DNA from 3 places in the Billgrantia tianxiuensis genome. Region 1 is predicted to be linked to each of the others. Evidence: predicted binding sites of a transcription regulator. Region 1 holds the regulator's gene; each other region holds the start of a gene.
The links. Region 1 encodes sigma-54, which starts transcription at its own class of promoters, with help from an activator protein. Its sites were predicted from a motif close to TGGCACNNNNNTTGCTNT; they were not measured.
Positions count from the first base shown of each region.

Region 2: the regulator sigma-54 is predicted to act here: its motif matches at 7,420-7,437, upstream of EKK97_RS22620 (P-II family nitrogen regulator).
Region 3: the regulator sigma-54 is predicted to act here: its motif matches at 5,484-5,501, upstream of EKK97_RS06575 (ANTAR domain-containing response regulator).

Region 1 is NZ_CP035042.1:3,200,383-3,210,918, reverse strand. It holds gene ptsN (PTS IIA-like nitrogen regulatory protein PtsN) at 11-481, opposite strand; gene hpf (ribosome hibernation-promoting factor, HPF/YfiA family) at 488-796, opposite strand; gene EKK97_RS15030 (RNA polymerase factor sigma-54) at 906-2,324, opposite strand; gene lptB (LPS export ABC transporter ATP-binding protein) at 2,479-3,204, opposite strand; gene lptA (lipopolysaccharide transport periplasmic protein LptA) at 3,212-3,739, opposite strand; gene lptC (LPS export ABC transporter periplasmic protein LptC) at 3,753-4,358, opposite strand; gene EKK97_RS15010 (KdsC family phosphatase) at 4,371-4,928, opposite strand; gene EKK97_RS15005 (KpsF/GutQ family sugar-phosphate isomerase) at 4,953-5,963, opposite strand; gene EKK97_RS15000 (calcium/sodium antiporter) at 5,992-6,951, opposite strand; partial or broken gene EKK97_RS14995 (ABC transporter ATP-binding protein) at 7,089-7,859, shown strand; partial or broken gene mlaE (lipid asymmetry maintenance ABC transporter permease subunit MlaE) at 7,897-8,678, shown strand; gene mlaD (outer membrane lipid asymmetry maintenance protein MlaD) at 8,716-9,180, shown strand; partial or broken gene EKK97_RS14980 (MlaC/ttg2D family ABC transporter substrate-binding protein) at 9,206-9,867, shown strand; gene EKK97_RS14975 (STAS domain-containing protein) at 9,864-10,196, shown strand; gene EKK97_RS14970 (BolA family protein) at 10,316-10,536, shown strand, end outside.
Region 2 is NZ_CP035042.1:4,814,352-4,824,887, forward strand. It holds gene EKK97_RS22585 (ATP-binding cassette domain-containing protein) at 1-207, shown strand, start outside; gene EKK97_RS22590 (substrate-binding domain-containing protein) at 257-1,192, shown strand; gene EKK97_RS22595 (malate synthase G) at 1,323-3,509, opposite strand; gene EKK97_RS22600 (alpha/beta hydrolase) at 3,820-4,803, shown strand; gene EKK97_RS22605 (hypothetical protein) at 4,797-5,276, shown strand; gene EKK97_RS22610 (YifB family Mg chelatase-like AAA ATPase) at 5,296-6,801, opposite strand; gene EKK97_RS22615 (accessory factor UbiK family protein) at 6,877-7,206, opposite strand; gene EKK97_RS22620 (P-II family nitrogen regulator) at 7,497-7,835, shown strand; gene EKK97_RS22625 (ammonium transporter) at 7,884-9,203, shown strand; gene glnK (P-II family nitrogen regulator) at 9,343-9,681, shown strand; gene EKK97_RS22635 (ferredoxin--NADP reductase) at 9,780-10,536, opposite strand, start outside.
Region 3 is NZ_CP035042.1:1,379,273-1,389,808, forward strand. It holds gene nirB (nitrite reductase large subunit NirB) at 1-2,132, opposite strand, end outside; gene EKK97_RS06565 (NAD(P)/FAD-dependent oxidoreductase) at 2,129-3,445, opposite strand; gene EKK97_RS06570 (CmpA/NrtA family ABC transporter substrate-binding protein) at 3,730-4,770, opposite strand; gene EKK97_RS06575 (ANTAR domain-containing response regulator) at 4,767-5,408, opposite strand; gene EKK97_RS06580 (nitrate reductase) at 5,838-8,606, shown strand; gene cobA (uroporphyrinogen-III C-methyltransferase) at 8,566-9,525, shown strand; gene EKK97_RS06590 (Rho termination factor N-terminal domain-containing protein) at 9,535-10,365, opposite strand.

The sequences.
Region 1 (10,536 bases):
AACGAAAAATTCAGGCCGAGGACTGTCGTCGTATCGCTTCGATGAGACGCTCGTGGAGTTCGCGCTGGCTCTCGCATTTGCGCAGCCGTGCACGTGTGTCGGCATCGTTCATCACGCTGGCCACCTGGCTCAGCAGCGACAGGTGGGTGTCGTCGGCCTCCTCGGGTACCAGCAGTACGAAGACGAGATCGACCGGTTCGCCGTCGATGGCGTCAAAATCGATGGGCTCCGCCAGTTTGAGAAAAGCCGCCACGGGGCTATGGCAGTGTGGGCTACGGGCATGGGGAATGGCGACGCCATTGCCGATGCCAGTGCTACCCAGCCTCTCGCGGCCGACCAGCCGGCTGAAGACTTCCTGGCTGTCGAGGCTCGGAGTGTTCTGCGCAATGAAGGTGCTGAAGAACTCCAGCACCCTCTTCTTGCTGCCTCCCGGAACGTCGAACAGCGCGCGTTCCGGGGGCAGGATGGTTTCCAGTGTCATGGCAACTCAGCGAATGCCGGCGCCCTGGGCGCGCGCCTGGGCTTTTTCCTTGTGTTTGACCAGTTGACGGTCGAGCTTGTCGGTCAAGGCATCGATAGCGGCGTACATGTCGGGATCGGAAGCTTCGGCATGCAGGTCGGCGCCGGCGGCATGTATCGTACAGGCGGCTTGTTGGCGTTCCTTCTCGATCGAGAGCGTGACCTGCACGTTGGTAATGTTGTCATAGTGGCGTTGGACGCGGTTCAGCTTCTCGCTCACGTAGTCACGCAGTGAATCGGTCAGCTCTACATGATGGCCGGTGATGTTGACTTGCATGACAAGCTCCTTCGTCCTTCGGGTGGTAGCTCGATTGTAACCCTTTTTACTGCCCTGCAAACCCCCTCGAGCCGCCGAGATTGTCTGGCGTCAACGTTACGTGGAGGCCTCAGCGAAAACGCTTGCGCTCGCTCGAGGAGGGAATCCCCAAGGCCTCACGATACTTGGCAACGGTGCGGCGTGCCACCTGAATCCCGTCGTCTGCGAGCAATTCCACCAGGCGGCTGTCGGAGAGCGGCTTGCGTGGCGGCTCATCGGCGATCAGCTTGCGAATGCGGGCGCGAATCGCCGTGCTGGAGTGGGCGTCGCCATCGCCGTTGCCGCCGACATGGCTGGAGAAGAAGTACTTGAGTTCGAACACACCGCGTGGCGTGTGGATGAACTTTTGTGTGGTCACGCGAGAGATGGTCGACTCATGCATCTCGACGGCCTGAGCGATATCGGCCAGCACCAGGGGCTTCATGGCTTCCTCGCCCTGCTCGAGGAACTCGATCTGGCGCGCCATGATTTCGCGGCCCACCCGTAGCAGGGTGTCATTGCGGCTCGCCAGGCTCTTCATCAGCCAGCGCGCCTCCTGCAGGTGATCCTTGAGAAACTGATTGTCCTGACTCTTGTCGGCGCGGCGCACCAGGGCAACGTAGTCGGGTTGGATGCGCAACCGGGGCAGGGCGTCGGCGTTCAGCTCGACACGCCAGCCGGACTCGTCATGATAGGCAACCAGATCCGGCGTGACGTAGCTGCTGCCGACCTCGGCATAGGCGCTGCCCGGGCGGGGGTTCAGCGAACGGACCAGGGCGATGACCTCGTCCAAGGCTTCGTCGTCCAACCCCAATCGGCGCTTGAGCAGGCGGCGATCGTCGGCGGCCAGGGCTTCGAGAAACTGGCGCACCAGGCGGCGGGTCTGGGGTAGCAGGGGCGTGTCGTCGGGCAGGGTGGCTAGCTGCAGCATCAGGCACTCGCGCAAGTCGCGGGAGAATACCCCGGTAGGCTCGAACTGCTGCAGTCGCAGCAATACCTGCTCGACTTCCCGTACGGTCAGGCCGTCGAGGCCCTGCTGGCGCAGTCCGTCGCGGATCTCCTCCAGTGTCTGGGCCAGGTAACCGGCACCATCGACGGCATCGATCAAGCTCTCGGCGATAATGTGCTGGCGCTCGCTCAGGTCGGTCATCGCCAGTTGCCAGACCAGGTGTCCGGCCAGGGTCTGCTCCGAGGCCTGACGCTCGAAGTCGGGGCCTTCGCCAGTGACACCCGAGCCGCTGCCATGATCGGGGTAGGTATCGGTCCAGTCGCTGTCGGTCGACAGCTCGTTGGGTATTTCGCTGGCCCAGTCTTCGCTTTGGGCTTCGCTGACGGCCTGTTCACCAAAGCCGTCGTCGAGCTCCAGCATGGGGTTGGATTCCAGCGCCTGTTGGATCTCCTGGCGCAGGTCGAGAGTCGAAAGCTGCAGCAGGGCGATGGCCTGCTGCAGCTGGGGAGTCATGGTCAGCTGGGTGCCGACACGCAGTTGCAAAGATGCTTTCATGGCCATGAGAATACGGGGCTCATTTGCCGGAAAACTCTACCCTAGACCGGCGTGCGATGACTTGCAAGCGAAATAACTGCAATAAGCATGCCATCGGCAATATTCATGCCTTTTGAGTAACTTTTAATTTAAATCATAGTGTTGCCGGGGTGGTTGGGGTTTAGAGCCGGAAATCCTCTCCCAGGTAGACTTCTCGTACCCGCTTGTTGGCGAGAATGGCCGCAGCGTCCCCTTCGGCGATGATCTGGCCGTCGCCGACGATATAGGCCGAATCGCAGATATCGAGCGTTTCGCGAACGTTGTGGTCGGTGATCAGGACACCGATGTTGCGTGCCTTGAGCTGACGGATGATGCCCTTGATCTCGCCCACCGAGATCGGGTCGACCCCGGCAAAGGGTTCATCGAGCAGAATGAACGCCGGTTCGGTGGCCAGGGCGCGGGCGATCTCGACACGTCGGCGTTCGCCGCCGGACAGGCTCATGCCCAGGTTGTCGCGAATGTGGGTGACGTGGAAGTCCTCCAGCAGGCGTTCGAGCCGCTCGTGCCGCCCGTGGCGGTCGAGGTCCTTGCGCGTCTCGAGGATGGCCATGATGTTGTCGGCCACCGACAGCTTGCGGAAAATCGAAGCTTCCTGCGGCAGGTAGCCGATACCAGCCTGGGCACGCTCGTGCATCGCGCTGTGCGAGAGGTCCTGGTCATCGATGTGGACTTCGCCAGCATCCGCTTTCACTAGCCCGACGATCATGTAGAACGAAGTCGTCTTGCCGGCCCCGTTGGGGCCGAGCAGGCCGACCACGCAGCCCTGCTCGATGGAGAGGCTGATGTCGTGTACCACGCGGCGGCGTTTGTAGCTCTTGGCCAGGTGCCGGGCATGCAGGGTCTTCATTGGCATCTCAGCGCTCCGGCTGCAGGGTCATGCGGATACGCTGGCGCCCCTCGACGCCTTCGCTTTCGGCACGGGCCTGGACGACGCGGCGATCGAGGAAGTACTCGAGATAGCCGCCGTCGAAGGTATCGCCGCCCTGGTGCAGTTCGGCGCGGTCGATCAGTTCCACCCGTCGTTCGGCCACATGATAGATAATGGTGCGCCCCCAGCCGCGTACCACGGGCTGCTCGGGATCGGGCTGCTGTTCGATGTAGGCGCGTTCGCCGCGTGCCGTGGCACGCGAGAGTTCGCCGGCAGCATTGCGTTGGAACTCCACCCGGTCGCCGGTCAGGCGCATGCTGCCCTGGCGAATATCGACATCGCCGGTGTAGACCGCCGTGCCGGCACGGTCGTCCAGGTCGAGCCGGTCGGCCTCCACTTCGATGGGCTGGTCGGCATCGCGCTGCTGCGCCATGGCCGAGCCGGCTACCCACGCCATGCCAACCAGCGCCAGGGTGAGCAGCGTTCGGGCGGTTGGGAGCTTGCATCGCTTCATGGCGTGAAATCCTCTAGGTTGACGGCTTCGGCGGCCTGCCCCGGCTGGGCCCCTTCCGGGGGTGGTGGCCGCGCACATTGTCGGTCAAACGCGCCCGGTTGTCATGGATCCAGGCATCGAAGCGCTCGCCGCGCATGCGCTGCGGCGGTTGCTGCAGCAGGGCGGGCGTATCGCTCCAGGCGTGTCCTACGTTGGAGTCGAAGTGCAGGATATCGGTGTCGAGCTGCCAGCGCTCCTCGGGGGCAAGGAGTCGAGCCTCGCCAGTGAGCGTCAGCGGGTTGCCGCTGGGGCCGAGCCGTCCTTCGGTGGCGTTGGCGATCCACAGTCGGCCCTCGCGGTCGATCAGGTGGGCCAGCGGCGTGACGGCGCGGGTGACGTCGTCATGAGGCGTGTGTACCAATCTAGGGCTCTCCAGGCGTTGATGAGCCCTGCCGCTGGCATCGAAGCGGGTCAGTTGCGCCTGCTCCAGGTAGTAGTCAGGCTCGCCGGCTTCGTCCGTGGGCACCGGGCCCGGCGCCGGCGCTTGCCAAGGGTCCAGCCAGGCGATTAAGCCGCCCAGGGCGACCAGCAGCAGGAAAAGCCAGACACGAAATGAGGGGCGCGGCAACCGGCGCAGCATATCCAGGTGGCCTCAGCGCTTGCCGTGGAGGTAGGTGTCGATCAGGGCGTCGCGATGCCCCTGGGCCTCGAGCAGCATGTCGCAAATCTCGCGCACCGCGCCATGTCCACCGCTGCGTTCGGTGACATGGTCCGCCAGGGCGCGGATATAGGACGGAGCGCCGGGAACGGTGATGCCGATGCCGGCGCGCTGGATGGGGGCCAGATCGGGCAGGTCGTCGCCACAGTAGGCGACTTGCTCAAGTTCGATTCCCTTGCGCTGGCATAGCTCGCGCAGGATGGCGAGCTTGTCTTCACAGCTCTGGAAGACATGGTCGACACCGAGGGCCGCGGCGCGATGGCTGACCATGGGCGACTCGCGTCCGGTGAGAAAAGCCACCTGGAGGCCGGCGCGACGCAGCAGCTTGATGCCCAGGCCGTCCTGAGTATGGAATGCCTTGATTTCGACGCCGTCGGATTGGAAGTAGAGGCGGCCGTCAGTGAGGATGCCATCCACGTCCAGCGCCAGCAGACGAATCCTGCGCAGGCGGTCGAGAAGGCGTGGATCGATAGTAGAGGTGGCCAGAGCCATGGGCTCTCCTTGGTCAGGGTGATGTCAGATCACGCCGCTTCGCAGCAGATCGTGCATGTGCAGGGCTCCGATGGGGTGGCCCTCTTCGTCGACGACGGCCAACGCCGTTATCAGGTTGTCCTCCATCATGCGCACCGCCTCGGCGGCCAGCACGTCGGGGGCAATGCGTTTGCCGGGGCGGGTCATGACGTCGTCCACTGTCAGCTTGCTGAGGTCCTGGTGCTGATCGAGCGTGCGGCGCAGATCGCCGTCGGTATAGACACCGATCAGTCGATTCTGCTCATCGACAACGCAGGTAAAGCCGAGCCCTTGTCGGGTGATCTCGAGCAGGGCGTCGCGCAGGGGGCTGCCCAGCGGTACCCGCGGCAGTCGCTCGCCTTGATGCATCAGGTCGCTGACCCGCAGCAACAGACGCTTGCCCAGGCTGCCGCCGGGGTGCGAGAGAGCGAAATCCTCGGCGGTAAAGCCGCGTGCCTCGAGCAGTGCCACCGCCAGAGCATCACCCAAGGCCAGAGCGGCCGTGGTCGAGGCCGTTGGTGCCAGATCCAGCGGACAGGCTTCGCGCGCCACGCCGGCGTCGAGATGGGCGTCGGCGTGGCGGGCTAGCGTCGAGTCGGGGCGCCCGGTCATGCTGATCAGTGGCGTGCCGATGCGCTTGAGCAGCGGCAGGAGCGCCGTTACCTCAGCCGTTTCGCCGGAGTTAGAAAGTGCCAGCACCACGTCGCCTGGCGTGATCATCCCCAAGTCGCCGTGGCTGGCTTCGCCGGGATGGACGAAGAAAGCCGGGGTGCCGGTGCTGGCGAGGGTGGCAGCGATCTTGCCGGCGATATGGCCCGACTTGCCCATGCCGGTCACCACGACGCGCCCCTGGCAGGCGAGCATCAGTTCGCAAGCGCGATCGAAGTGGCTGTCGAGCCGGTCGGCGAGCGCGGCGATGGCCTGTTCCTCGACTTGCAGCGTGCGACGGGCGCTGTCGCGCAACGCCGAGGAATCCTGGGCGGAAGGGGCGGGTGAGGAGGATTGGTCTGCGGTCATGACGATGATTGTTGCCTGATGTGAGGTTTCACTCAAGGGTGGCACCGCCGCTGAGTCCGAGCCAGACGAGATAAGCGGCGTAGGTGGCAAGAAAGGCAGCGCCGGCGACCCGGCCTAGACGGCCTTGGCGTTGCCACAGCAACAGGATGGCCATGGCCAGGGTCAGCAGCAGCATGACACGGTAGTCCCGTCCGGCGGCGTCCGGATGTGGTGCGCCGGGCGCCAGCACGGCAGGTATCGGCAGTACGGCCAGCAGGTTGAAGAGGTTGGAACCGATCACGTTGCCGATCGCCAGGTCGTGCTGGCGTTTCAAGGCGCTGGCCACACAGGCGGCCAGTTCCGGCAGGCTGGTGCCCACGGCAACCACGGTGAGGCCGATCACCAGTTCGCTGATGCCCAACCCTCGGGCCAGTTCGCTGGCTCCCCACACCAGGGCGCGAGAGCTGAGCGACAGCAGCACGAGGGTGAGGACGACCCACAGCAGGGCGTGCTTGAGCGTCATGTCCGGTATTGCGTCGCCCGGTATGGTGTTGGGGGTATCGGGAGTGTCGGCCCGCACCAGCCACCACACGCTGAAGATCATCAGCAGCACCAGGATCAGGGCGTCGAAGCGACCCAGAATGCCGTTGGCCAGCGCATAACCGGTGACCCCGGTGGCCCCGAGCAGTAGCGGTAATTCGCGACGTACCAGGGAAAAGGGTACCGGGATGGGGCGAACCAGGGCCGTGGCCCCCAGTACCAGGCCAATATTGGCGATGTTGGAGCCAAGGGCGTTGCCGGTAGCCAGGTCGGGAAGGCCATCGAGCGCAGCGAACAGGGCCACCACCATCTCGGGAGCCGAGGTGCCGAGCGCCACGATAGTCATGCCGACCAGCAATTCGCTCAGCCCGGTGCGCCTGGCAGTGGCGGCGGCGGCGTTGACGAAACGATCGGCGCTCCAGGTCAGAACGGCGAGGCCGCAGGCGACCGTGATGAGAGGTAGCAGCATGGCAGCGATCATGGCGATGGAAGGGGGCACATTAGACGTCTTCAGTGGTTCGGGTGCAAGCCATTGGACGGGTTGGGCTGGCGCCGGGCGGAAGAGTTAGGATACGATGTTCGATAATTTTTCCTGGACTTTGCGGCATGATCGATTCCCCCTTCGTGGAGGTGAGCAATCTGCATTTCTCGCGAGGCGAGAAGGTCATCTTCAGCGGCGTCGAGCTGCAGATTCCCCGTGGCCGGATCACGGCCGTCATGGGGCCCAGTGGCACCGGCAAGACGACGCTGCTCAAGCTGATCGGTGGCCAATTGGTTCCCGATGCCGGTCGGATCCTGATCGATGGTCATGACGTTCATGCCCTGTCGCGCAAGGCTCTGTTTACCCTGCGCCGACGGATGGGCATGCTGTTCCAGAGCGGTGCTCTGTTCTCCGATCTCAGCGTATTCGAGAACGTGGCATTCCCGCTGCGGGTGCATACCGACTTGCCGCCGACGATGATTCGCGACCTGGTGTTGATGAAACTCCAGGCCGTGGGGTTGCGCGGGGCGCGAGAGCTGATGCCTGCCGAGCTATCGGGCGGCATGGCGCGCCGCGTTGCTCTGGCTCGGGCAATCGCATTGGATCCTGAGCTGGTGCTCTACGACGAGCCATTCGTGGGCCAGGATCCGATCTCCAAGGGCGTGCTGGTGCAGTTGATCAAGCAGCTCAACGATGCGCTCGGGCTGACCTCCGTCGTGGTATCGCACGATATTCAGGAGACGCTCTCGATAGCCGATTATGTCTATGTCATCGCTGACGGCCAGGTCATGGCCCACGGCACGCCGGACAGCCTCGACATCGACGATGATCCGCGCGTCAGCCAGTTCGTGCACGGCGAGCCGGACGGTCCCGTGCCTTTCCATTATCCGCGCCCGACTACTTCCACGACATCCTCAACCTGGAGGGGCGGCCATGATCGGGCGCATCCTGAGTCTCGGGCGGCGCGGCTGCGATGTGCTCGAAGCGCTGGGGCGCTCGGGCCTGTTCCTCGCGCAGTCCGGTGTCGGCATCCCGTCCCGCGAGGGTTGGTACCTGTGGTTGCGCCAGATGCATTTCGTCGGTGTGCTGTCGCTGGCCATCGTGCTGGTATCGGGGCTGTTCATCGGCATGGTGCTGGCACTGCAGGGCTATACCATTCTGGTCGACTTCGGTGCCGAGCAGGCGCTGGGCCAGATGGTGTCGCTGTCGCTGTTGCGCGAGCTGTCACCGGTGGTGGCGGCGCTGTTGTTCGCAGGACGTGCCGGCTCGGCGCTGACCGCCGAGATTGGCCTGATGAAGGCCACCGAGCAGCTCACCAGCATGGAGATGATCGGCGTCGACCCTCTGCGCCGGGTGGTGGCACCGCGGCTGTGGGCCGGGTTCGTGGCGCTGCCGCTGCTCACTGTCGGCTTCAGCGTGATCGGGATCTACGGCGGCTACCTGGTCGGCGTCGAGTGGCTGGGGTGTTCGAAGGCTCCTACTGGGGCAACATGCAGGCCAGTGTCGATTTCATCGAGGACGTCGGCAACGGCATGGTCAAGAGCCTGGTATTCGCGCTAGTGGTGACCTGGATAGCGGTATTCCAGGGCTACGACCTGGTGCCGACGTCGGAAGGTATATCCCGTGCCACCACGCGTACGGTGGTGTATTCCTCATTGGCGGTGCTGGGCCTCGACTTCGTTCTTACCGCGCTGATGTTCGGAGGATTTTCCTGATGCCTGGTGACTATTTAACGCGTAACGGAGTGGCAGCATGAAGCGCAGCAAGACAATGGAGCTGGGTGTCGGCCTGTTCATGCTGGCCGGGATCCTGGGGTTGCTCTTCCTGGGGCTGCGGGTCAGCGGGCTGACTTTTTCCGTGCCGAGCGACACCTTTCGGCTCGAGGCCAATTTCGCCAACATCGGCAGTCTCAAGCCGCGTGCCCGAGTCACCATGTCGGGTGTCACGGTGGGGCGGGTGACGGCCATCGAGCTCGATCGTGAATGGTATGACGCGCGTGTGATACTCGAGCTCGACGCGGAACTGGAGGGGCAGCTGTCGCGTGACACCACGGCGGCCATCCTGACGGCCGGCCTGCTCGGCGAGCAGTACGTCGGCCTCACCGTGGGTGGGGATCCCGAAATGCTGAGTGACGGCGATATCATCCGCGACACCCAATCCGCCCTGGTGCTGGAGGAACTGATCCAGCAGTTTGTGTCCAATATGGTCAGCGACTGAGCCACCTATTTTTTGAGGTCGATCCATGAGCCAGATGACTCTTCCCTTCGTTGTGTTTCGCCGCCTGTTGCTCGGCCTGTGCCTGACCCTGACCAGCATGACGGCGCTGGCCGCTCCCGAGCGTAGCCCCGAGCAGGTCATTCGCGACAGCGTCGACGAGCTGATGGGGCAGATCGAAGGGCGCAAGGACTACTACGCCAGCAATCTGGATGAACTCAAGACGCTGGTCGACGACAGCCTCGAGGACATCGCCGATTTTCGTTACATCGGTGCCAGCGTGATGGGGCGCTATTTCCAGAACGCCTCCCCCAGCAGCGCTCCCGGTTCGTCAACGTGTTCCGCCAGACCCTGATCGATACCTACACCAAGGGGTTGGTGACCTTCGACTATCGCGAGCTGCGCGTGCTGGATAGTCAGCGTGCGCCGCGCCATGAGGATCAGGCATCCGTAGCCATGGAGGTTGTGGCGATGGACGGCACGGTCTATCCGGTCAGCTACACGCTGCGCCAGAGCGAGGGGCAGTGGAAGGTGGTCAACGTCATCGTCAACGGTATCAACCTGGGGCTGACGTTCCGCAACCAGTTCGACCAGGCCATGCGCGACCATGGCCGCGACTATGACGCGGTGATCGCCAACTGGTCGCCGGAAATCGCTACCGAGGAACTGGAAGAGGGCGGCAACGCGTGAGTCGCCTGCTCGAGCGTGGTGGCGTTCTGCTGGAGGCCGGCCCGGAGGGGTTGGCCGTCAGCGGCGATGTCGATTTCGAGATTGCCGCGCCGCTGGTCGAGGCGGGAACCGCCTGGCTGGTCGAACGGCCCGCCGGTACGCGCCTCGTGCTCGACCTGGAGGGCGTCGAGCGGGTGAGCAGTGCCGCTCTCAGCGTACTGCTTGAGTGGACGCGCCAAGCGCGTAAGGCGGGCGTCAAGATCAGCGCCGTGCGCCTATCCGAGCCGCTGGCTCGGTTGACGCGGGCAGCGGGGCTCGACGAGCTGCTACCGCTTGCCGGTCAGGCCTGATCGGCTCCGGCATCGCCAAGCGCGATGCTTTTCTTTACCATGTGGGGATTCTTGTTCTCGGCGGCGGCCCGTATGGGGCCGTGCGCCGCTCCATTCGTGCCACAGGAGTTCCGTTTTTCATGCAACCCAGTGATGTCAAGGCGCTGCTAGAGGCACGCCTCGAGGATTGCGAGTTTCATATCCAGGGTGAGGGCTGCAATTTTCAGGTCATCGCCGTGGGTGAGGTCTTCGACGGTCTGTCGCCGGTCAAGCGTCAGCAGTTGATCTATGGCGCGCTCACCGAGGAAATCGCTTCCGGAGCCGTGCATGCCGTGAGCATCAAGACCTATACGCCGGCGCA
Region 2 (10,536 bases), 1.6 Mb from region 1:
CGGGTGCTGAACCTGATCCGACAACTGCGCGACAAGGGGCTGCCGATCGTGCTGATCAGTCATAATATGCCCCATGTGTTCGAGGTCGCCGACCGGATTCACGTCCATCGCCTGGGCCGCCGGGCTGCCGTGATCCATCCGGATACGCACAGCATGTCCGATGCGGTCGCCATCATGACCGGTGCCACCGAGCTAGGCGTCGCATGACCCGAGCGTGATCCACTACCGCTTCACCCAATCCGATCAGGGAGCCTGTGTGCGCAAGCTGTTTATCCTCCTGGTGGCGCTGCATGCCGCCCATCTGCACGCCGAGCCACTCAGGATCGGGGTCAGCGTGGCAGATCTGGGCAATCCCTTCTTCGCCACCCTGGCAGAGGCCATCGGCGACTCGGCGCGGGCGCTGCACCCCGGCGAAGTGGCGCTGGAGGTCAGGTCGAGCGCCTACGACCTCGAGCGCCAGGTCCACCAGCTCGACGCCTTCACGCAAGCGGGCATGGATATCATCGTGCTGGCCGCCGCCAACAGCGAGGCCATCGGGCCGGCCGTTCGGCGAGCCCAGCAGGCTGGCATCGTGGTGGCGGCGGTCGACATCGACGCCCAGGGGGCGGACGTCACGGTCACCACCGATAACGTTCAGGCGGGGGAAATGACCTGCGATTACATGGCCGAGCGATTGGGGCACACGGGGCGAGTGGCGATCATCAACGGTGCGCCGGTCTCGTCGGTGACGGATCGCGTGAACGGTTGTCGCACGGCGCTGAACCGGCACCCCGAGATCGAACTGCTCAGCGATGACCACAACGGCGGTGGCACCTACAGCGGCGGCCTCGAGGCCATGACCTATCTGATCAGCGCCTACTCTGATCTGGATGCGGTGTTCGCCATCAACGACCCGTCGGCCATCGGAGCGGCCAACGCCGCTCGTCTGGCCGGGCAGTCGCACCTGTTCATCGTGGCGGTGGATGGCTCACCCGAAGGCATCGCAGCGCTACAGGAGTCTCCTGCGCTGCTGGTCGCCACCGCCGCGCAATCCCCACGCCAGATGGCCGCAACGGCCATTCGCGAAAGCCTGGGACACCTGGCCGCGGGAGGACGACAGGAAAGCCAGGCGATTCGGCTCGCCACGCAGTTGATCACACGGGAAAACGCCGAGCATTTCGATCACTGGAGTAATGGCTCTACGTCGGAGTGACGCTATGCTGAGTCGCTGCGAAGCAGAACGCCCCTGTCGGTCTCCCGACAGGGGCGCTTTTCTCGCGGCCCGTAGCCCGTAGCCCGTAGCCCGTAGCCCGTAGCCCGTAGCCCGTAGCCCGTAGCCGAGCTTACTTGGCCTTGTGCACGGCACGCCAGTGGTGCAGCAGCGGCTCGGTATAGCCGGAGGGCTGCACGCGCCCCTTGAAGATCAGGTCGCTGGCCGCCTTGAACGCTGTCGAGGCCTCGAAGTCGGCGCTCATGGCGGTATAGGCCGGGTCGCCGGCGTTCTGCCCGTCAACCACCTTGGCCATGCGCTCCAGGGTCTTCTGCACGCGTTCGGCATCGACCACGCCGTGGTGCAGCCAGTTGGCGATGTGCTGGCTGGAGATACGCAGCGTGGCACGATCCTCCATCAGGCCCACGTCGTGAATGTCGGGCACCTTGGAGCAGCCCACGCCGTGCTCGACCCAGCGCACCACGTAGCCGAGGATGCCCTGGCAGTTGTTATCGAGCTCCTGCTGGATCTCCTCGTCGGACCAGCCGGCCTTCTCGGCCACCGGCACGGTGAGCAAGTCGTCGAGCAGCTCTTCCAGAAGGGCGGGCTCGCTCTGGGTCTCAAGCTCACGCTGAATCTCGGTGACGTCGACCTGATGGTAGTGCAGCGCATGCAGCGCGGCAGCCGTGGGCGACGGTACCCAGGCGGTGTTGGCACCGGCCTTGGGATGGCCGATCTTCTGCTCCAACATGGCGGCCATCAGGTCCGGCATGGCCCACATGCCCTTGCCGATCTGGGCGCGACCACGCAGGCCGCAGGCCAGGCCGACCAGCACGTTGTTGCGCTCGTAGGCGCCGATCCAGGCGGCATTCTTCATGTCGCCCTTGCGGATCATCGGGCCCGCCTCCATGGCGGTGTGCATCTCGTCGCCGGTGCGGTCGAGGAAGCCGGTGTTGATGAACACCACGCGGGAGCTGGCCTCGGCGATACACGCCTTGAGGTTGACCGAGGTGCGACGCTCCTCGTCCATGATGCCCATCTTGAGGGTGTCACGGGCCAGGCCCAGCAGATCCTCGATACGGCCGAACAGCGCGTTGGAGAAGGCGACCTCCTTGGGACCGTGCATCTTCGGCTTGACGATGTAGACCGAGCCCTGGCGCGAGTTACGCGCCTCGCCTTCGCCCTTCTTGAGGTCGTGCATGGCCAGCAGGCTGGTGACGATGCCGTCGAGGATGCCTTCGGGCAGCTCGTTGCCATCGGCGTCGAGTATCGCCGGCGTGGTCATCAGGTGGCCGACGTTGCGCACGAACATCAGCGAGCGGCCGGGCAGCGTCAGGCTGCCGCCATCCGGGGTGGTGTAAGTGCGATCGGCGTGCAGGCGACGGGTGAAGGTCTTGCCACCCTTCTCGATCGCTTCTTCCAGGTCGCCCTTCATCAGGCCCAGCCAGTTGGCGTAGACCCCGACCTTGTCCTCGGCGTCGACGGCAGCCACGGAGTCCTCGCAATCCATGATCGCGGTCAGCGCGGCCTCGACCAGCAGGTCCTTGACGCCGGCCGGGTCGGTCTTGCCGATGGGGTGGCTGGGATCGATTTGGATCTCCAGGTGCAGGCCGTGGTTGACCAGCAGGATCGCCTCGGGGCTGGCGGCATCGCCCTGATAGCCGATCAGCTTGCCCGGCTCCTTGAGGCCGGTCTCGCGACTGCCCTCGAGGGTCGCCACCAGATGGCCGTCGCGCAGCGCATACTTGACCACGTCACGATGGCTGCCAGTGGCCAGCGGGGCGGCCAGGTCGAGCACGCCGCGGGCGTAGGCGATGACCTTCTCGCCACGCTTGGGGTTGTAGCTCGCGCCCTTTTCGGCGCCACCTTCTTCGGAGATGGCATCGGTGCCGTAGAGCGCATCGTAGAGGCTGCCCCAGCGGGCGTTGGCAGCGTTGAGCGCATAGCGGGCGTTGCTCACCGGCACCACCAGCTGCGGGCCGGCCTGAACGGCGATCTCGCGATCCACGTTGGCGGTGCTTACGGTAACCTGGGAGGGAGCCTCCACCAGGTAGCCGATCTCCTCGAGAAAGGCGCGATAAACGCTCATGTCGCGCACCGGACCGGGGTTCTCGCGGTGCCAGGTATCCAGTTGCTCCTGCAGGCGCTCACGCTCAGCGAGCAATTCCCGGTTTTTCGGTGTCAGATCATGAAAGATGGCATCGACCCCGGCCCAGAAGTTTTCGGCATCCAGGCCGGTACCGGGAAGGGCCTGGTCGTTGATGAAGCGGTCCAGTTCAGCGGCCACCTGGAGACGATGGCGAGTGACACGTTCGGACATGGGAAGTCTCCTCCTGCGTGGCGGCCGATGATATACGCTCGGCCAGCCGCAATTCGTGGGGGTGATACCACTGCGAAGGCGCCAATTTTGTGGAAAACTCTTCCATATGTAAACCCGAAGGAGGGTCTACCCTACTAGACATAGGGTTAAGATCCGATATTCTGACCGATTGGTCAGAAAAAATACGAGCTATCGCAGCGATCGCTCACCCAACAGCATGGTCGGTAGGTAAACTTGCTGCACGCTCCAGTGCCGCCAATGACGAAAGGACTCGAGGGGAAATGCCTGTCTTGATCCGTTGGAGAACGCCATGACCGACTTCACTCCCCTACAGGCGCTGGGGCCGATCGCGCCCTTTCGCGCCGAGGGCGAGCCATCGCTGGCCGACTACCTCGCCCACTATGGCCTGGCTCCGCTGCTCACCGAGCAGGTCGGGCTCTACGTGGGCTACGTGGATGCCCAGCGCTACCAGCTCTGGAGCCAGGTATGGAGCCCGGCGGAACCGATCGGCACGGCCTTCGTGGTACACGGGTATTTCGATCATCTCGGCCTGTACCGCCATCTCCTGGAACGGCTGCTGGAGCGCCGCTGGCGGGTGGTGTTGTGGGATCTGCCCGGTCATGGATTGTCCAGCGGCAAGCGCGCCTGCATCGACGACTTCGCTCACTACGGCGAATGTCTGCACGCGCTACAGGAACAGTTGAACGCCCGGGGCCTGGCCCCTCGCCCGTGGCTGGGCATCGGCCAGAGCACCGGCGCCGCCATTCTCGCCACCGACGCCCTGAGCCGGCCGGACGAGGAGCGCTGGTCGGGCCTGGCTCTGCTTGCGCCGCTAGTGCGCCCGTGCGGCTGGCCCCAGGCGGGTTGGCTGCACACCCTGGTGGGCCCCTTCGTCGAGACACTGCCGCGACGCTTCGGCGCGAACTCCACCGATGCCGAATTTGCCACCTTCCTGCGTGAGCACGACCCGCTACAACCGGGCCATCTGTCGCTCAACTGGGTCAGCGCCATGCGCCGTTGGATGCCTCAGCTGCTGGCCCTGCCGTCGAGCGACCTGCCGACCCTGATCCTGCAGGGGGAGCAGGACCTCACCGTCGACTGGGAGTGGAACCTGACGGTGCTCGAGCGCAAATTCCCCAATGCCCGCATTCATCGCCATCCGGACGCACGCCATCATCTCGTCAACGAGGCCGAGCCCATTCGTACCACGCTGTTCGCCGCCCTCGACGAGTTTCTGGCCGAGTTGGAACCAGGCCTCTCGACCATCGCCCAGGAGCCTCTCTCCCGATGCTGAGACATCTCGCCCTGCTCGCCCTGTTGGCGTTTCTCGCCGGATGTGCCGCCCAGCCCCCCGAACCCGACCCCATTCGCCGTGCCCTGCAAAACCTGAGCGACCGTGCCGTCGCCCGGGTCATGCAGGTCGAGGCCCTGCAGCCACCCGCGGATCAGGTACTGCTGCTGGTGTCCCCGGACGTGGACAATAGCCTCGAGATCGACAGCGACCGCTTCCTGGAAAGCCTCACCCGCGCCCTGCTGGGCGCAAGCGACGGCCCCCAGGTGCTCGACTGGCGCCCCGCCATGAGCGGCGAAGGCGGCGATCACCAGTGGCGCATGGAGAGCCGCCTGGAAGCCACTGCCCCCCGTCTGACCCTCTCCGACCGCGACCTGCTGCCCTACCGCCTCATCCTGTCGCTCTATCGTCCCGACGCCGAGCGTGCACTGTGGCAGACCGAGATCGAGGGCGCCTTCGACGCCACCGCGCTGTAGCCCCCAGACCGCAGCCTTACTAACTCTGCCTCAATTGCCGATCCAGTTGACGATACCCGATCGCCTCCATCAGCTCGCCGCGCTCCGGATGCGGCTTGGCGGCAAGATCGGCCAGCGTCAGCGCCACGCGCAGCACCCGGTGGTAGGCGCGCGCCGAGAGCCGCAGGCGTTCGAGCACGCCGGCCAGCCAGGCACGATCCGCCGTGGAGAGCGCGCAGGCGGCTTCCAGCTCGCGCCCGCCGAGGTGGGCGTTGAGCGCACCGCGGGCGTACTGCCGCTCGCGGGCGGCCATGACCCGGGCGCGCACCTCAGCCGAACTCTCGCCCACTTCGCGTGAGGTGAGCTGCTCCGGCGGCAGCGCCGGCACTTCGATCTGCAGGTCGATGCGGTCGAGCAGCGGCCCGGAGAGACGCGACTGATAGCGCTGGATCTGCGCCGCGGTGCACTGGCAGGCCTGGCGCGGATCGCCGAGGTGACCGCAGGGGCACGGGTTCATCGCTGCCACCAGTTGGAAACGGGCAGGAAAGCGGCGCTCGTGGTTGGCGCGAGCGATATGGATGCGGCCCGACTCCATCGGCTCACGCATCACCTCGAGTACGTGACGACTGAACTCGGGCAGCTCGTCGAGGAACAGCACGCCATGGTGGGCCAGCGAGATCTCGCCGGGTCGCGGCCAGGAGCCACCGCCGACCAGGGCCACGGCGCTGGCGGTGTGGTGCGGGGCGCGAAAGGGCCGGCGCCCCCATTGCTCGGCCAGCGGCAGACCGCACACCGAGCGAATGGCGGCCACCTCAAGCGCCTCGTCCTCGGTGAGTTCGGGCAGGATGCCGGGCAGGCGGCTCGCCAGCATGGTCTTGCCGGTTCCCGGGGGCCCCGCAAAGAGCAGGTTGTGCGAACCGGCCGCAGCGATCTCCAGCGCGCGCCGGGCCTGGTGCTGGCCGCGCACCTCGGCCAGGTCGCCTTCACGGCTATCGGCAACGGGAGGAGCCTCGAGGCGGTGCGCGGCAATGGGCTTCTGCCCCAGCAGGTGCGCCATCACGTCGAGCAGGTGCTCGGCCGGCAGGACCTGCAGGTCGCCGGCCAGGGCCGCCTCGTCGGCGTTCTCCCTGGGCACGATCAGCTTGCGCCCGGCCTTGCGTGCGGCGAGCGCCAGGGGCAGCACCCCATTGATGGGTCGCAGGCGGCCGTCCAGCGCCAGCTCGCCCACGCTTTCGATACCCTCGACCGCTTCGCCGGGCACTTGGCCGGAGGCGATAAGAATACCCAGCGCGATGGGCAGATCGAAGCGCCCGCCGACCTTGGGCAGGTCGGCGGGCGCCAGGTTGAGCACGATTCTGCGCGTGTTGGGGAAATCGAAGCCCGCATTGACCAGGGCGCTGCGCACCCGCTCGCGGCTCTCCTTGACGGCGGCCTCGGGCAGGCCCACCAGGGTCATTCCCGGCAGGCCGTTGGCCAGATGTACCTCGACCTGTACCTCGGGCGCTTCCAGCCCCAGGCCGGCCCGCGTGGCAACGATCGCCAGCATCTTGCGGTCCCTCGCAGTTCATTAGCGTAAGGGCTAGATACTAGCACTATGCCGCAACGGGCTCTCCACGCTGGCTCAGCGCTCGGCTTCGTCGGCCCTGGTTTCGTCCGTGCCGTTGCTTTCGGGCGGCGTAAGGGTGGCCTGGGTCACGGGCGTCTCGCGAGCCGCCAGCGCCTGCTCCAGCGCCGCTACCTGCTGCTCCAGCGCCTCGACACGAATCCGCGTGCGCTGCAGCACGTCCATCAGAATGTCGAAGTCCTCCCGCGACACCAGCTCCAGGCGGTCGAAGGCGCCGCGCACGATCTGCTGCACGCCCTTCTGGAATTCCTCCGGTGCCTGGGCCGCTCCCTGCAGGCGTTCGCCCAGCTGTTGCGCCAGTCGGCTGATGGGGTCCTGATTCGCCATGGTGCGCTTCTCCTGTTGGCCTGCTCATGTTGCTCTACAGCATACGCAAGGCCCCGCCATGGCGCATTCCCTTCTCTCGCCCCCTCATGGCGCAGCCGCACCACGATCCAGCACCACGCTGGTGCACAACGGCAGCGCCGGCTGCGCCATTGCGGCGCAAGACATGCCGCGAGGGCTCTGCAACATTATGTTTCCGCGAAAGTTAAAAAGGATTGGCACGATCCGCGCATAAGGTGGCATACAGCCGGCTGGCGACCCCCGCCGCCCTATTTCCAGCAGGGAGAGACGCGATGAAGCTCATCACCGCCATCATCAAGCCATTCAAGCTCGACGACGTTCGCGAGGCGCTGGCCGACAACGGCGTTCAGGGTATCACCGTGACCGAAGTGAAGGGTTTCGGCCGCCAGAAGGGCCATACCGAACTCTACCGCGGCGCCGAATACGTGGTCGATTTCCTGCCCAAGGTGAAGGTCGAGGTTGCCGTGGACGACTCCCGCGTCGAGAGCGTGCTCGACGCCATCTGCAGCGCCGCCAACAGCGGCAAGATCGGCGATGGCAAGGTCTTCGTGACCCCGCTGGAGGACGTGATTCGTATCCGTACCGGCGAACGCGGCGCCGAGGCCGTGTAACGGCTCCCCTCAAGACAAGAGCAGCAACAAGAGCGATGGAGAACTCCCATGAGTGACCTTGCAGAGTTGAGCTACGCGCTCGACACCTTCTATTTCCTGATATGCGGCGTATTGGTGATGTGGATGGCCGCCGGCTTCTCGATGCTCGAGGCCGGCCTGGTTCGCGCCAAGAACACCGCCGAGATCCTGACCAAGAACATCGCCCTGTTCGCCATCGCCTGCACCATGTACCTGCTGGTGGGCTACGCCATCATGTATTCGAGCGACGCTGGCGGCATTCTGCCCAACCTGGGCGTGCTCATCGGCGCCGAGAACAGCGTGGACGCGGTCACCGCCGGCGGCGACGATGCTCCCTACTACTCCATGCGCGCCGACTTCTTCTTCCAGGTGGTGTTCGTCGCCACCGCCATGTCTATCGTCTCGGGTGCCGTGGCCGAGCGCATGAAGCTGTGGGCCTTCCTCGCCTTCGCCGTGGTCATGACCGGTTTCATCTATCCGGTATCCGGCTACTGGACCTGGGGCGAGGGCTGGCTCGACGAGCTGGGCTTCTCCGACTTCGCCGGTTCCGGCATCGTGCACCTCGCCGGTGCAGCCGCGGCCCTGGCCGGCGTGCTGGTCCTCGGACCGCGCAAGGGCAAGTACGGCAAGGATGGCAGTATCCACGCCATCCCCGGCGCCAACCTGCCGCTGGCCACCGTGGGAACCTTCATCCTGTGGATGGGCTGGTTCGGTTTCAACGGCGGTTCCGAGCTCAAGCTCTCCGACGTGGCCTCGGCCAACAACGTGGCCCAGGTGCTGGTCAACACCAACGCTGCTGCTGCCGGTGGCGTCATCGCCGCGCTGATTCTGGCCAAGCTGTGGTTCCGCAAGGCCGACCTGACCATGGCGCTGAACGGTGCCCTGGCCGGCCTGGTGGCGATCACCGCCGAGCCGCTGGCGCCCTCCGCTCTGGGTGCCACGCTGATCGGCGCCGTCGGCGGCATCATCGTGGTGGCCTCCATCGTCACCCTCGACAAGCTGAAGATCGACGATCCGGTCGGTGCCATCTCGGTGCACGGCGTGGTCGGTATCTGGGGCCTGCTGGCGGTACCGCTGTCGACCGATACCGGCTTCGGCGTCCAGATCATCGGCGCACTGGCCATCTTCGCTTGGGTCTTCGTTGCCAGCCTGGCGGTGTGGCTGATCCTCAAGGCGATCATGGGCGTCCGCGTCAGCGAGGAGGAGGAGTACGAAGGGGTCGACCTGGCCGAATGCGGCATGGAGGCCTATCCCGAGTTCAGCGTCGCCCGGGTCTATGGCGGCAGTGGGCGCCCGCAGTCAGGCGGTTACGCTGCCGGTTCCCCGATCGGCCGGCCGCAGGCGGAGTGATCCTCGGCCCACTTGTCAAAAGGCTCCCTGCGGGGAGCCTTTTTTCTTCCTGCCAAGGGCGGTGTATGCTTGAGGCCAACCGCTCCCGTATCATCCGGGTCCGACCTGCGGACCCTGCCCGACCATGAGGAAACAGACCATGAAACTGGTGACCGCCATCATCAAGCCGTTCAAGCTCGACGACGTACGCGAGTCGCTCTCGGAGATCGGGGTTCAGGGCATCACCGTCACCGAGGTGAAGGGCTTCGGCCGCCAGAAAGGTCACACCGAGCTGTATCGGGGCGCCGAGTACGTGGTCGACTTCCTGCCCAAGGTGAAGGTGGAAATCGCCATCGACGACGACCTCGTCGAGCAGGTGATCGACGCCATCACCCAGGTGGCCAATACCGGTAAGATCGGCGACGGCAAGATCTTCATCACCCCGCTGGAGCAGGTCATTCGCATCCGCACCGGCGAAACCGGCAAGGATGCGGTATAAGCCAGAAGCTCGAAGCCAGACAGCTTAGGACATGCAAAAAACCCGGAGGCCAGGCCTCCAGGGGTTTCTCTTCCTACTCCAAGCTTACCGCTTGAGATTCACTTCTCGACGAAGGCGCGCTCGATCACGTAGTCCCCCGGCTCGCCCATGCGCGGCGAGATGTTGAAGCCGAGGTCGTCGAGCAGCGCGCTGGTCTCGTCGAGCATCGCCGGGCTGCCGCAGATCATGGCTCGGTCCTGCTTGGGGTCCATCGGCGCAATACCGGTGTCCTCAAACAGCTTGCCGCTGCGGATGTGGTCGGTGAGGCGGCCCATGGTGTGGAACTCTTCGCGAGTCACGGTGGGATAATAGACCAGCTTCTCCTTGATCTCGTCACCCAGGTATTCGTGGGCCGGCAGTTCCTTCTGAATGAAGTCGGCATAGGCCAGCTCGCTGACGCTGCGCACCCCGTGGACGAGAATCACCTTCTCGAAGCGCTCGTACACTTCCGGATCCTGGATCAGGCTCATGAACGGCGCCAGCCCGGTACCGGTAGAGAGGAAATAGAGGTTGCGTCCCGGCAGCAGGTCATCGGTGACCAGGGTGCCGGTGGGCTTGCGGCTGACCATGATCTGGTCGCCCACCTTGAGGTGCTGCAGGCGCGAGGTCAGCGGGCCGTCGGGAACCTTGATGCTGAAGAACTCGAGGTGGTCCTCGTAGTTGGGGCTGGCGATGGAGTAAGCACGCATCAGCGGCTTGCCGTCCACTTCCAGGCCGATCATGACGAACTGACCGTTCTTGAAGCGCAGGCTACGCTCACGGGTGGTGCGGAAGCTGAACAGGGTATCGTTCCAGTGATGGACGCTGAGAACGTCT
Region 3 (10,536 bases), 1.8 Mb from region 1:
ACATACAGGTTCCAGCCGTTCTCGGTGGCGATCACGCCGACGTCCTTGCTCTGGGCCTCGGCGCATTCGCGGGTGCAGCCGGAAACGGCGAACTTGAGCTTGTGCGGGGCGCGCAGGCCTTTGTAGCGGTTCTCGATCTGGATCGCCATGCCTACGCTGTCCTGCACGCCGTAGCGGCACCAGGTGCTGCCCACGCAGGACTTCACCGTGCGGGTCGATTTGCCGTAGGCGTGGCCGGTCTCGAAGCCAGCTTCGATCAGCTCACCCCAGATCGCCGGCAGGTCCTCCAGGCGGGCGCCGAACAGGTCGATGCGCTGGCCGCCGGTAATCTTGGTGTAGAGTTCGTACTTCTGCGCCACCTGGCCCAGCACCACCAGCTTGTCGGGGGTGATCTCCCCGCCGGCGATGCGCGGCACCACCGAGTAGGTGCCGTTCTTCTGCATGTTGGCCATGAAGGTGTCGTTGGTGTCCTGCAGCGGGATGTGGGCCGCGTCGGTGATCGGCTCGTTGAAGCAGGAGGCCAGGATCGAGGCCACCGCCGGCTTGCAGATGTCGCAGCCGAGTTTGTGGGTCTTGGGGTTGCCGTGCTTCTCCATCAGCTCGCTGAAAGTCTTGATGCCCTCCACCCGTACGATGTCGTAGAGCTCCTGGCGGGTATGGGCGAAGTGCTCGCAGATCGACTTGTCGACCTCCACGCCGCGGCTCTCGAGTTCGTGATCGACCAGGGTCTTGAGCAGGGCGGCACAGCCGCCGCAGCCGGTGCTGGCCTTGGTGGCGCCTTTCACCGCGCCCAGGTCCACCGCGCCGCCGTCGATGGCGCTGCACACGTCGGCCTTGGTGACGTTGTGGCACGAGCAGATGGTGGCGGTGGCCGGCAGGGCGTCCGGCCCCAGCGCGGGGGCGGCTTCGCTGCCGGCCGGCAGGATCAGGGAGGCCGGGTCCTCGGGCAGCTCGATGCGGTTGGCATAGTACTGCAGCAGAGTGTCGTAGTAGCTGTTGTCGCCCACCAGCATGGCGCCGACCAGGCGCTTGCCGTCGCTGGAGACCACCAGCTTGCGGTACTGCTGCTTGAGCGGGTCGAGGAAACGGAACTGGCGTGCTCCGGGTGTACGGTCGCCGTGGGCATCGCCGATGGAGCCCACGTCGACCCCCATCAGCTTGAGCTTGGTGCTCATGTCGGCGCCCTTGAAGGCTTCATTTCCCTCGAGCAGGGTGGCGGCGGCGACCTTGGCCATCTGGTAGCCGGGGGCGACCAGGCCGAAGATGCTGTTGTTCCACAGCGCCACTTCGCCGATGGCGAGGATGGCCGGGTCGCTGGTCAGGCAATTGTCGTCGATCACCACGCCGCCGCGCTCGCCGATCTCCAGGCCACTGTCGCGGGCCAGTTCGTCGCGGGGGCGAATGCCGGCGGAGAAGACGATGAGGTCGGTCTCCAGCACTTTCTCGTCCTGGAACACCATGCGGTGGCGACTGGCCTCGCCGTCGACGATCTCCTGCGTCGCGCGGCCGGTAAGCACCTGTACGCCCAGCGCTTCGATCTTCTCGCGCAGCAGCTCGCCGCCTTCGGCATCGACCTGCATTGGCATCAGCCGCGGGGCGAATTCCACCACGGCGGTGTCGAGGTTGAGCCCACGCAGGGCGTTGGCGGCTTCCAGGCCGAGCAGGCCGCCGCCCACCACCACGCCGGTGGTGGCGGTTTCGGCAGCGGCACGAATGGCGTCGAGGTCCTCCAGGGTGCGGTAGACCAGGCAGCCCTCGCGGTCGTTGCCGGGAATCGGCGGCACGAAGGGGTAGGAGCCGGTGGCCAGCACCAGGCGGTCGTAGGGGTAGCGGCCCTGGGGCGTGACCACTTCGCTCTTGTCGCGGTCGATCTCGGTGACCGCTTCATGCAGGCGCAGTTCGATGCCGTGCTCGGCATAGTAGTCGGCGGTGGAGAGCGCCAGCGAGGCGGCGTCACGGCCGCTGAAGTACTCGGAGAGGTGCACGCGGTCGTAGGCCAGGTGACGCTCCTCGCCAAACACGGTGACGGCGTAACGCTCGGTGGCGCCCTGTTCGACCAGCTGCTCGACCAGGTGGTGGCCGACCATGCCGTTGCCGATGACGATCAGTTGCGGTTTGACGGGCGTGTTCATGCGGCCTCCTTGGCGGGGCTGTGCGGTGATTCGTTCGATGCGTCGTCGAGCAGGGCCTGGGCGTCGGCGGCGCCGAGCAGCAGCGCGGCGCGGCAGGCGGTGAGGTCGCGACCGGCCAGGGCCTGCTCGAAGTACCAGGGGCCGGAGGCGGTGTCGCCGTAGAGCACGGCGCCCTCCAGGCGGCCGCCTCTCAGCAGCAGGCGGCGGTAGTCGCCCTGCTGGGGATCGCGGTAGCTGAGTACCTCGTGATCGGGTTCGGCTTCGGTGGGGCCGAAGGCGTAGAGCGAGATGCCGCTGACCTTGAGCTTGGTGGCGGTCGGTTTCTCGACGTAGCCCTGTGCGTCTTCGTCATCGGCGTGGTCATGGTCGAGACAGAGCCGCTCGGCCAGCACCTCGACCTGGCGCCAGATCGGCTCGACCAGGCCGTAGAGGTTGCCGCGGTGCTCGCAGCACTCGCCCAGAGCGTGGATCGCCGGGTCGCTGGTGGTCAGCCACTCGTCGACGATCACGCCGCGATTGACCTCCAGTCCGGCCACGCGCCCTAGTTCGGCATTGGGCACGATGCCGATGGCCACCACCACGCAGTCGGCGGCGAGCCGCGTGCCGTCGGCGAGCAGGGCGGCGCACACCTGGCCCTCGGCGTCGGCTTCCAGCCGTTCGAGCTGGGCGTCGGTATGGATGTCGAGCCCGCGACCGCGTAGCTCATTCTCCAGCAGGCGGGCGGCGGTAAGGTCGAGCTGGCGATTCATCAGGCGGTCGTCGCGCTGCAGCAGGCTCACCTGCATGCCGCGCTTGCGCAGCCCTTCCGCGGCTTCCAGGCCGAGCAGGCCGCCGCCGATCACCACGGCGTTGCGGCCGCTTTCGGCGGCGCGTGCCAGGGCGTCGGCGTCGTGCAGGTCGCGGAACACGTGTACGCCGGGAAGCTCGAGTCCCGGCACCGGCGGGCGGGCTGGGTTCGAACCGGTAGCCAGCACCAGGCGGTCGTAGTCGAGCCGGCGATCAGCATCGGTGCTGAGTGTGCGTGCGTCGCAGTCGATCTTCTCCACCCGCTCGCCGAGGATGAGTTCGATGCCCTGCTCGGCATACCATTCGGCGCTGCGCAGGGTGAGGGCCTCGCGCTGCATTTCGCCGGCCAGCAGCGGCGAGAGCAGGATGCGGTTGTAGGCCGGCGCCTGCTCGGCCCCGATGACCGTGATCCTGGCGGGGCGCTCGGTCCGGGCGAGGAGTGCCTCGACCAGCCGGTGGCCGGCCATGCCGTTGCCGACGATGACCAAATGCTCGACGGTGGATGTCTCGGGATGTCGCCGTGGCATGCGAACACCTCCTCTCGCTGCGCTTGTCAGAATGACGGGCCTATAACGCAACGACGCCTCGGCGCTTCCCCTGTCGATTCGAGGATCGAACCGGGGAGCACAGAGACGTCGTTGTCGCATTCATGTGGGCGATCGCCTTTGATCGCCGCTTTGTCCTGCAGGTATCAAGATTCTGGCCAAGGTACCTGGTGCGTGAAGTTTTTCCTTGTGTGCCAGTGTGTTGGAAAGTGACTTGGGGGCGTGATGCTGGCCGGAGGAAACTCAGCTTTCACCGGCCATGCACATCAATGGTGCGTTGCGGCATCGAAATGCACAGGGCTGTAGCATGCCGCCAGTAGCGCGGGATCGAAGCGGCCGCCCTGCGCTTCGAGCTGGCTCACGATGGGGGCGGCGAAGTGCAGTGCGGCCTGTGGCGTCGGGCGCAGCATGTCCGCCCCGCAGAGATGCTGATGAATGGGGGCTGCGTCGTTGTCGAGCGTTTCGAGATGGCGAATCGAGCGGTCGAGGTAGGGCGGCAGGGCTAGCCACTCCCGTGCCTGGCGACGGTGATCCGGCGAGGCGGCCAGCCACTCGCTGGCTGTTGCCAGGGCCCGCAGCAGGGCGGCCAGGGTAGCGGGGTAGCGCTGCGCCCAGGAGCGGGTCACGCCGAGCACTTTCTCGGGGTGGTCCTGCCACAGTTGGGCGCCAGTGGCGACCAGTTGGCCCGCGCCGCAGTGGCGGGCCAGGGTGCCCCAGGGCTCGCCGGCGCAGAAGCCATCGATCTGGCCGTTGCGCAGGGCTTCCACCATGCGCGGCGGTGGCAGGGCGACCAGTTCCACGTCGCGGTCGGGGGCGATGTCGCCCAGGGTCAGCCATTCGCGCAGCTGGTAGTGCTGGCAGGAGTAGGGGTAGACCATGGCCAAGCGTGGGCGTTTGCCGCTGCCCGGCCCGCGCAGCCAGTCGCCCAGTGCCAGGGCGCTGGTGCCTGGGTCTGTTGCTAGCGCGGCGCCGCTGGCCTGACACAGCGACGTGGAGAGCGTGATGGTATTGCCGTTGCGCGAGAGCAGCGTCGGCGCAAGCGTTTCGCAGGGGGCGCGGCCCAGCCCCAGGCTCATGGCCAGCGGCATGGGGGCGAGCATTTGGGCGCCGTCGAGCAAGCCGGCAGCGACCTTGTCGCGCAGGGTGCTCCAGGCGTTCTCCCGCGAAAGACTGACCTCGAGGCCTTGGGCGGCAAAGCAGCCCTGCTCGCGGGCGACGATCAACAGAGCGGCGTCGAGCAGCGGCACGAAGCCGAGGGTGAGACGCTCGAGTTCGGGGCTGGCGGCATGGTGTTGCGGGTGGCTCATGAGCGGGATCCCCGTTGGTCGGGTCGCCCCTGGGGCGATGCCAGGGTCGGATTCAGGCGGTCGAGTATGTCAATGACGCTGTCGGCGACCTCGGCGATACGCTGGCCGCGATCCATGGCGAGCTTGCGCAGCATGCGGTAGGCCTGCTCCTCATCGCAGCTCTGGTGCTTCATCAACAGGCCCTTGGCGCGTTCGATGCGCTTGCGCTCGGCGAGCTGGTTGCGCGCCTTGTCGAGTTCCTGGCGCATGCTGTGGAAGGCGTCGAAGCGGGCGATGGCGACCTCGACGATGGCCTCCACACGCTCCGGCACCAGGCCGTCGACCACATAGGCGCTGACGCCGGCCTTGAGCGCGGCCTGCAGCGTGTCGGAGTCGTGTTGGTCGGCGAAGAACACCACCGGACGAGGGTTTTCGCGGTTGAGCAGGGCCATGCTTTCCAGCGTGTCGCGGTCGGGGCTCTCCATGTCGATGATCACCACGTCGGGCTGGTGGCGCTCGACCATCTCGTTGAGGCTGGCCGGGCTCGTCAGCCGGCAGATGACCCGGTGACCCTCGGCCATCAGCGCTTCCTCGACCATGGCGGCACGCACTACCTCATCGTCGACCAACAGAATGTTCAGAGGTGATGGTGATGGCATAGGGTCTCGCTCTGTGTCGCGCCTTTGCATTGGCGCAAGAGCCTAGCGGCTCCTGTGGTACTTCTTGCGAAACACGATGCAAGAAACGTTCCAACTGATACTCCGTCGCGGACAGTGGGGCATTTGGCGTGCTACTGGCTGGTGGCGAGCGAGCCTGATTCGCTCACTGGCACCAGTCTGGTGCAAGGGCGGAACCGGCCGTGGGGAAATGGTGCAAAGCAGCATGGAGGGGCGTCAGGAACGAAGGAGCATCTGCCTGATACCCGCTCGTTCTTCGGTGGATGGCACGCTTCCTGCTTGCTACGGGTCAATACTCTCTAGAGGGCGCCATGCGGTGCCCCAAGCGGCAACGACGCCCGCCAACGCCACCCTTCGGGGGCGGCCGTTGGCGGGCGTCGTCGTTTCGCCAAGACCAGACAGGAGATCGACATGCGCGAGGCCCGAACCACCTGCCCCTACTGCGGCGTCGGCTGTGGCGTGCTGGCCAGCGTCGAGAACGAGCGGATCGTCGAGGTGCAGGGCGACCCGGAGCATCCGGCCAACTTCGGCCGGTTATGCGTGAAGGGTTCGGCGCTGCACGAGACGTTGGGCCATCATGGCCGCCTGACCCGGCCGCGGGTTGACGGCGTCGAGACCGATTGGAATACGGCGCTGGAGGCCGTCGCCGAGCGGCTGGCGGCGGTACGGGCGGCCCACGGGCCGCAGGCGCTGGCCGCCTACCTCTCCGGGCAGCTGCTCACCGAGGACTATTACGTCGCCAATAAGCTATTCAAGGGCTTTCTCGGTACGCCGCACCTGGATACCAACTCGCGGCTGTGCATGGCCTCGGCGGTGGCGGCCCACAAGCGTGCCTTCGGCGCCGACGCTGTGCCATGCAGCTATGAGGATCTCGAAGAGGCCGAGCTGGTGGTGCTGGTGGGCTCCAACCTGGCCTGGAACCATCCGGTGCTCTATCAGCGGCTGAAGGTGGCCAAGCAGCGCAACCCGCTGCTGCGGGTGGTGGTGATCGACCCACGGGTCACCGATACCTGCGAGATCGCCGACCTTTACCTGGGGCTCAAGCCGGGCAGCGATGCGCGCCTGTTCACCGGGCTGCTGGCGTGGATGGCGAAGCGCAACAAGCTCGACCGGGTCTACCTGGAGGCGCATACCCAGGGCTTCGAAGAGGCGCTTGCCGCGGCGCGGGAGCAGGATGCCGCTGTGGAGGCCATCGCCGCCGACTGCGATGTCGATGCCGAGCGCCTGGAGACCTTCTTCTACTGGTTCGCCAGCCACCTGCATGTGGTCACGCTGTTCTCCCAGGGGGTGAACCAGTCGAGCAGCGGCACCGACAAGGGCAACGCCATCATCAACTGCCACCTGGCCGGCGGCAAGATCGGCCTGCCGGGGGCGGGACCTTTCTCGATCACCGGCCAGCCCAACGCCATGGGCGGGCGCGAGGTGGGCGGGCTGGCCAACCAGTTGGCCGCTCATATGGACTACGACACACCCGGCGCGCGAGACCGGGTCACGCGCTTCTGGGCCACTGAGCGGCTGGTGCCGTGCCTGCCCGAGGCGCCCGGCCATAAGGCGGTGGCACTGTTCGAGGCGATCGAGCGCGGCGAGGTGCAGGCGCTGTGGATCATGGCCACCAACCCGGCGGTGAGCCTGCCGCGGGCCGACCGGGTGCGTGCGGCGCTGGAGAAATGCCCGCTGGTGATCGTCTCCGAGTGCATGGCCAACGCCGACCTGCTGCCCTATGCCGATATCGTGCTGCCGGCCTCGAGCTGGTCGGAGAAGAACGGCACCGTGACCAATTCCGAGCGGCGCATCTCGCGCCAGCGCGGCATCCTGCCTCCGCCTGGGGAGGCCCGGCACGACTGGTGGATCGTCTGCGAGGTGGCCAAGCGGCTGGGCTTCGGCGAGGCGTTCGCCTATACCCATCCGTGCGAGATCTTCGACGAGCACGCCCGGCTCTCGGGCTTCGAGAACGGTGAGGGCCCGGGTGAGAGCCGCCGGCTGTTCGATATCTCTGGCCTGGCCGGGCTCGACCGCGACGCCTACGATGCCCTGGCGCCGATCCAGTGGCCGGTCAACGCCGGGGCCCCCCACGGCACCGCGCGGCTGTTTACCGATGGCCGCTTCGCCACGCCGGGCGGCCGCGCGCGGCTGCTGCCGGTACGTCCGCGCCCGCCGGCCCAGGCATTGGACGCGGCCCGTCCGCTGCGGCTCAATACCGGGCGCGTGCGCGATCAGTGGCACACCATGACACGCACCGGCCGTGCGCCGCGGCTGATGAATCACCGCGCCGAGCCGTTCATCGAACTCACCCCGGAAGATGCCGCCGAATGGGGCGTGGCGGAGCATGGCCTGGCGCGCCTGGAGGGAGCGGGTGGCGACTATGTCGGCCGGGTGCGGCTGTCGCGCGGACAACGTCGCGGCGAGGTGTTCGTACCGATGCACTGGAGCGGCTATTTCAGCGGCACGGCGCGCATGGGGACGCTGCTCGAAGCGCATCTCGATCCGGTCTCCGGCCAGCCGGAATCGAAGCACGGCGCGGTGGCGCTGGCCCCGCTGGCGGTGGAGTGGGAGGCCACCCTGCTGGTGGCCGACGACCTGGGCGTGGCGGAATCGAGCTGGTGCGACGAGAGCCGCTACTGGGCGCGCATTCCGCTGCACGGCTGCCAGCGCTGGCAGTTGGCCGGTGGCGAGAGCGCCTGCGGCGGGGTTGCGAAAAAAGCGGCGCAGCGCGACTGGCTGACCTGGCTCGAGGCGACGCTGCCGGTGGCGCCGACGCTGTGGTGCACCGATCCGGCTACCGGAAGGCTACGTGCCGCCGGAGTGGATGCCGCGGGACGCCTGCGCTGGTGGCTGATGGCGGGACCGCCGGTAGAGCTGCCCAACCTGGCCTGGCTCGACGCTCGCTTCGAGGAGGCCAGAGCCGGTGTGGGGCTCTCGGCGCAGCATCGCCGTCGGCTGCTGGCTGGCTGCGACGACGGCGCCGCCAATCAGGGGCCGGTGGTGTGCAGCTGCCATCAGGTGGGCCAACGCGCTATCCTAGAGGCTATCCGTGAAGGCGATGACAGCGTCGAGGCGTTGGGCGCCAGGCTGGCCTGCGGCACCCAGTGCGGAAGTTGCGTTCCCGAGCTGAAATCGTTGATCGAAGAGGAGAAGGCCCATGCGAGCGCTGAGCCAATTGAAATCACTGCTGTCGCCTGAGCTGTGGCGTTGGGCGCAGCGGCCCCGGGCGTTGGGGCAGGCGGCGTTCTCGCGGCTGCACGGCCTGGGTCATATCGTGCGTTCGCCGTTCGGCCGTTCCACGCGCGTCGAGGCGCCCACCCTGACCCTGGACGGCGAGTGTCGCGCCGGCCGGGTCTATCTGGTGGGGGCGGGCAGCGGCGATGTCGAGCTGCTCACGCTCAAGGCCGCGCGCCTGCTGCAGCAGGCCGAGGCGGTGGTCTATGACCGCCTGGTGGGCGACGATGTGCTGGCGCTGATTCCCGCCGGCCACGAGCGCTACTACGTGGGCAAGGAGCGTGGCCACCACAGCGTGCCCCAGGCCGAGATCGGCGCTTTGCTGGTGAAGCTGGCGCGGGAGGGCAAGTCGGTGGTGCGGCTCAAGGGCGGCGACCCCGGCGTGTTCGGGCGCATGGGCGAGGAACTCGCCGCGTTGGCCGAAGCCGGGATAGAGGCCGAGATCGTGCCCGGTATCACCGCCGCTTCGGCCGCCGCCGCCGGCATGGGTATCCCGCTGACCGACCGCGCCCATTCCCAGCAGTTGCGTTTCATTACCGCCCAACTGTGCCGCAAGGACGGCGAGCCCGACTGGGCCACCTTGGCGCGCCAGGACGAGACGCTGATCTTCTACATGGGCCTGACCAAGGTCGAGGCCATCTGTGCCGGGCTGCGCCGCAATGGGCTGCCCGACGACTGGCCGATCATGCTGGTGGCCAACGCCAGCCTGCCCGAGCAGGCCTCGCTGGTGGGCACCCTGGCCGACATGCCGGAGAAGCTGGCCGCCTCGCCACTGCCTTCGCCCTGCCTGATCGTGGTGGGCAGCGTGGTACGCATGGTGGCGACCAGCCCGGCGCGAACCGCGATCGCGCAAGGCAATACCACGGCTAATCCCACGAACTAGTCCTATGAACTAGGCCCGCGAGCCCGAGCCGGGGCGCTGGCGGCGAGCGGCGAGGGCATGCACGAGCTGTGTCTTGTTCATGCTCGAGCGGCCGCCGATACTACGCTCGCTGGCCAGCCGGTATAGCTCGTCCTTGCTTTTCGCTTCGAGCTCCGTTGCATCGCCGTCCGGCTGTCGCTTGTCGAACTCGGCGCTGTCGTTAGCGCTGTCTCTGTCTCTGCCGTTGTCGCTACGGCTATTTCCCTGCTGCGCGATCCGCTCCTTCACGGCTTCCAGCAACTCTTCCCGCTTCATCTTGGAAGTACCGGAGAGTCCGTACTCCTTCGCCATGTCGAGCAGCTCGGCCTTGGTGCGCAGGTTGAGCCCATACACGTGTTCGTGCTCGCCCACGCTGAAGGGGAGCGGCTCGGCGGCGTCGGCTGCCTTGAGTTCCTCGATCATCTGCTCGAGATACTCGATCACCTTCTTGCGCTGGGTTCGCTCACTGACGTTCCAGGCCGCGCTGCTGGCACGCTTGTGGGCCACCTTGAATTTCTTGCCCTCCATGCAGGTCGTGTAGCTGTTGGCGTCGAGCTTGTCGACGCGCTGGTGGGATACGATCAGCCAGTTGTACTCCGTACCGATGGGGGCGCCTGACTCCTCGGGAGCGCGAGCCGCCCGCCGCTTGGTGGTCTGGTAGGAGATTTCCCATTCGTCGGGGGTGATCTTGCGCTCGCGCCACTCGCCCTGGTCGTAATACCACTTGTGCGAGCGACCGACTTTCATTCCCGAATAGCCTTTGCCCTGGTGCTGCTTGAGGCGATCGTAGCCCTGTGGCTTGCGCTTGCTGTCGGCAGTCATCGCTGAACCTCCCTGGTTGCGTTCGATGTGCGCGTCTGGTCCTGGGGTTGCTCCATAGAGGCAGCATAGCTGACGAAGTTCCTGGCAACCGGGCCATGCCTGAAGCATCTGCTAGGCTAGGCCACAGGCGCCCGGAATGGCGCGGGCGGATCCCGCCGCAAGCGACAAGGA